One region of the Halomonas sp. G15 genome, then DNA from elsewhere that is predicted to be linked to it. Evidence: predicted binding sites of a transcription regulator. Region 1 holds the regulator's gene; the other holds the start of a gene.
The links. The regulator sigma-54, encoded in region 1, starts transcription at its own class of promoters, with help from an activator protein. The targets are predictions, from matches to a motif close to TGGCACNNNNNTTGCTNT.

Region 2: the regulator sigma-54 is predicted to act here: its motif matches at 928-945, upstream of glnA (glutamate--ammonia ligase).

What each region holds. Positions count from the first base shown of each region.
Region 1 is NZ_JAJSPA010000001.1:263,945-266,145, forward strand. It holds gene lptB (LPS export ABC transporter ATP-binding protein) at 1-432, shown strand, start outside; gene LWH48_RS01310 (RNA polymerase factor sigma-54) at 577-1,989, shown strand; gene hpf (ribosome hibernation-promoting factor, HPF/YfiA family) at 2,180-2,201, shown strand, end outside.
Region 2 is NZ_JAJSPA010000042.1:24,000-26,200, reverse strand. It holds gene glnA (glutamate--ammonia ligase) at 1-792, opposite strand, end outside; gene LWH48_RS15485 (hypothetical protein) at 1,240-1,791, shown strand; gene typA (translational GTPase TypA) at 1,993-2,201, shown strand, end outside.

The DNA.
Region 1 (2,201 bases):
ATCATGGCCATCCTCGAGACCCGCAAGGATCTCGACCGGGAGGGGCGTCGCGCACGCCTGGAACAGCTGCTCGAGGAGTTCCATGTCACGCATATTCGCGACAACCCGGGCATGAGCCTTTCCGGCGGCGAGCGGCGCCGGGTGGAGATCGCCAGGGCGCTGGCGACGGAACCCGCTTTCATCCTGCTCGACGAGCCCTTCGCCGGGGTCGACCCGATCTCGGTGGGCGAGATCAAGGGCATCATCCGCCAGCTCAAGGCCCGCGGCATCGGCGTGTTGATCACCGACCACAACGTCCGCGACACCCTCGACATCTGCGACAGCGCCTATATCGTCGGCGACGGCAAGATCATCGCCGAGGGCGACGCCGAATCGATCCTCGCCAACCAGAGGGTGCGCGAGGTCTACCTCGGTGAAGACTTCCGCCTGTGATCACCGGCCGGAACAAGCGCCTCACTATATTCATATTCCGGCGGGCAATCCATCAATGGCATGATTATTGCTTATAGGATTGTTGCGCCCTGCGAGGCCAGGCGCTAGGGTAAGGCTTTCCGACACGCCAGGAGGACGCCTGCCATGGCCATGAAGGCATCCCTGCAGTTGCGGGTCGGCACCCAGCTGACCATGACACCCCAGCTGCAGCAGGCCATCGCCCTGCTGCAGCTCTCCACCCTGGACCTGCGCCAGGAGATCCAGCAGGCGATGGAGAACAACCCGTTGCTGGAGCTCGACGACGGGTTCGGCGAGCAGGCCACTCAGGAGCCCGCGGAAGACGACTGGGCAAACGAGATTCCCGAACAGCTCGTCACCGACAGCGACTGGTCCGACACCTACCAGGACCTGGGCGCGCCCGCCGGCGGTGAGGGGCCCGATTTCGAGCGCCAGGCCCAGGGCCAGAGCCTCCAGAGCCACCTCGCCTGGCAGCTGGCGATGAGCGACCTCGATCCCCGGGCACGACAGATCGCCGAGAGCCTGATCGATGCCGTGGACGATGCCGGCTACCTGGCCGCCCCCCTCGACGAGATCCGTGACGGCCTGAAGCAGCAGGGCCTTGCCGACCTGCGCAGCCCGGAGATGGAGCGGGTGCTGCTGCGCCTGCAGCAGTTCGAACCCACCGGCATCTTCGCACGCGACCTGCGCGAATGCCTGCAGCTGCAGCTCGCCGCCTTCCCCGACGACACACCGCTGCTGCCCCAGGCGCGGCGCCTGGTACGCCAGTTCCTGGAGGCCCTGGCCAGCGGCGACCGACGCCTGCTCAAACGGCGTCTGGGGGTGGACGATGCCACGCTCGACGCCACCATCAACCTGGTTCGAGGACTGGACCCACGACCCGGCAGTGCCTTTGCCAGCGTGACCGACGACTATGTGATCCCCGACCTCGTCGCCTTCCACGACCGGCGTGGCTGGCACGTCGAACTCAACCCCGAGGCACTGCCAAGGCTGCGCATTCAACCCGATTACGCCGCCCTGGTGCGCCGCGCCGTCAGGAGTGACGACAACCAGTTCCTCAAGGAGCACCTCCAGGAGGCGCGCTGGCTGATGAAGAGCCTGTCCAGCCGCAACGACACCCTCCTGCGAGTGGGCCGTGAGATCCTGGCCCGCCAGCTCGACTTCCTCGAGCGCGGCGAAGAGGCGATGAAGCCACTCATCCTGGCCGATATCGCCCAGGCGGTGGAGATGCACGAATCCACCATCTCGCGGGTCACCACCCAGAAGTTCATCCACACGCCGCGGGGAGTATTCGAACTCAAGTACTTCTTCTCCAGCCAGGTCCGCGGCGAGGGCGATGGCGACGCCCACTCCAGCACCGCCATCCGCGCACACATCCGCAAGCTGATCCAGGCGGAACCGCCACGCAAGCCGCTCTCCGACAGCAAGCTGGTCAGCCTGCTCGACGAAGCCGGGATCCAGGTGGCGCGCAGGACCGTGGCCAAGTACCGCGAGGCCATGGGCATCCCCTCATCCAGCGAACGCAAGCGGCTGGCATAACCCCGCGCGGCGCCGCACCGTGGCACTCTCCAAAGCTTACCCGCGAGGCCATGGGCATCCCCTCCTCCAGCGAACGCAAGCGGCTGGCATGACCCGCGTCATGACCGACATCCAGGGCGTCGGCACGGGGGTATGCAAGGCAGGAAAAAGGGTTACAATCGAAACACAACCAACGAGCAAGGAGCGTGTCATGCAAGTCAACATCACCGGCC
Region 2 (2,201 bases), on a different contig from region 1:
GTTGTCGCCGACCAGCGGCTTGGGCATGAAGGTAGCGGTCTTGCCGTAGGCGTGAGCCACGTTGTGGATCACGTACTTCATCTCCTGGACCTCGTCGGCCTTCTTGACCAGGGTGTTGAACTTGACCCCGATCTCGTTCTGGCCGGCGTTGGCCACCTCGTGGTGGTGCACCTCGACGCTCTGGCCGATCGCCTCCAGGGTGTTGCACATGGCGCCGCGGATGTCGTGGAAGCTGTCTACCGGGGGCACCGGGAAGTAGCCGCCCTTGACCCGCGGACGGTGGGCCAGGTTGCCGCCCTCGATGGGTCGATCGGTGGCCCAGGCGCCCTCCTCGGAGGAGATCTTGTACATGGCGCCTTCGATATCGGACTTCCAGTGCACCTCATCGAAGATGAAGAACTCGGGCTCAGGGCCGAAGAAGGCGGTGTCGCCCAGGCCGGTGGACTGCAGGTAGGCCTCGGCGCGCTTGGCGATGGAGCGCGGATCGCGATCATAGCCCTGCATGGTGGCCGGCTCGATGATGTCGCAGCGCAGCACCAGGGTGGAATCCTCGGTGAAGGGATCCAGGAAGGCGGTACCATCCTCCGGGCGCAGGATCATGTCGGATTCGTTGATGCCCTTCCAGCCGGAGATGGAAGAGCCGTCGAACATCTGTCCGTTCTCGAAGAACTCCTCATCCACTTCCCGGGCGGGGATGGTGACGTGCTGCTCCTTGCCGATGGTATCGGTGAAGCGCAGGTCGACCCACTTGACGTCATGTTCTTCGATCAGGGCGAGCGTCTTGGCAGACATGGTGTCCTCCGGTTGAGCGTGGCTCGATGGTTGAGGTGATTCAGGCATCACGATGCTGGAACCCCAGCAAGCTGTTGTAGCACGCCGCAGGCACACTGCCCACGACGGCCCGGCATCCCGGGCGCTGACCATAACAATGCAGGCAGCGTGCCAACCCTGCACTCCATGCTCGCATGTATTCCGCAACCCATTGAATAAATTATCTATTACCCGAGATGCCGGCTGCACTCCAATGACGCACCGGCTCGCTGGTCGAGATCGCCTGACATAAACCGCACCACAACGGTGCAAAACCCGGGCAGTACGCACCATCACGAACCACCAGCCAGTGTCGGCAACGCGCCTTTGATACATTCAATAACTTCACGCTACACTTGATTACAACACTCCCCGCCGGCCGCGTCTCCTGGCCGCCACACGGAGCCTCCTCCTGGCCTCGGAGAGCCTATGGCCGCTCCTCACGGCACTCTACTGATCGATGCACGCAGTGCCGGCGCCAGGCTACCCCGAGAACTGGCACTGGTGGCCAGCCTCGCCGTCGACCAATCCTTCGAGCTCGTTGTTGTCGACGATACCCAGGATTCACGGGTCACCGGCATCGCGCGCCGCCATGGGGCACGCCACCTGCGCCTGCCCGGAGCCCCTCTGGGCCAGCGGCTCGCCACCGCCATCCCCAAGACCAGTGGCTCGGTGCTGGTGTTTCCCGTGCTTGGCTCTCTCTCCTCTACCCGCAGCCTGCTGCAACTGGCCCAACGCGTCAGCGTCGGCGAGGTCGACGCCGTGATCCTGCCCGGCAGCACGCCGGGGCTGTTCGCCCGCCTGCTGGGACGGCGGAAGCCTACCTCCATCGCCGGCATCTGCCTGACACGCCACTGGTACGAGCGCCTTGGCGGCTGCGACCCGGATCTCGACCGCGAGGCCCTCACCGATCTGGTGGCGCGCCTGCGCCTCTGCGGGGCTCGCCTGGAGCTGGCCGCCCCACATCAGCGGGGCAGCTAACCACAGCCAAACGGTGTAACGGGACCAGAACAAGGATGAGGCGAGCGGGCCGGGCTCGAGGGCACGCCATGGCAAGTCAGCAAACTTGCTACTCCTGGGCGCCGCTAGTCTGTACAATGCGCGTCCCACATCCCTGCCCCGCGCCTAGGGTACTTACCAGAACGTGTACATAGGTGCGTACATATCAGCGAGTCACACCTTATGAGCACGACCGTAAGTCCTTCAAATATCGAAAGTCTCAGGAACATTGCGATTATCGCGCACGTCGACCACGGCAAGACCACCCTGGTCGACAAGCTTCTCCAGCAGTCCGGCACCCTCGATCGCAAGGCCGAGGGGCAAGAGCGCGTCATGGACTCCAATGACCAGGAGAAGGAGCGCGGCATCACCATCCTGGCCAAGAACACCGC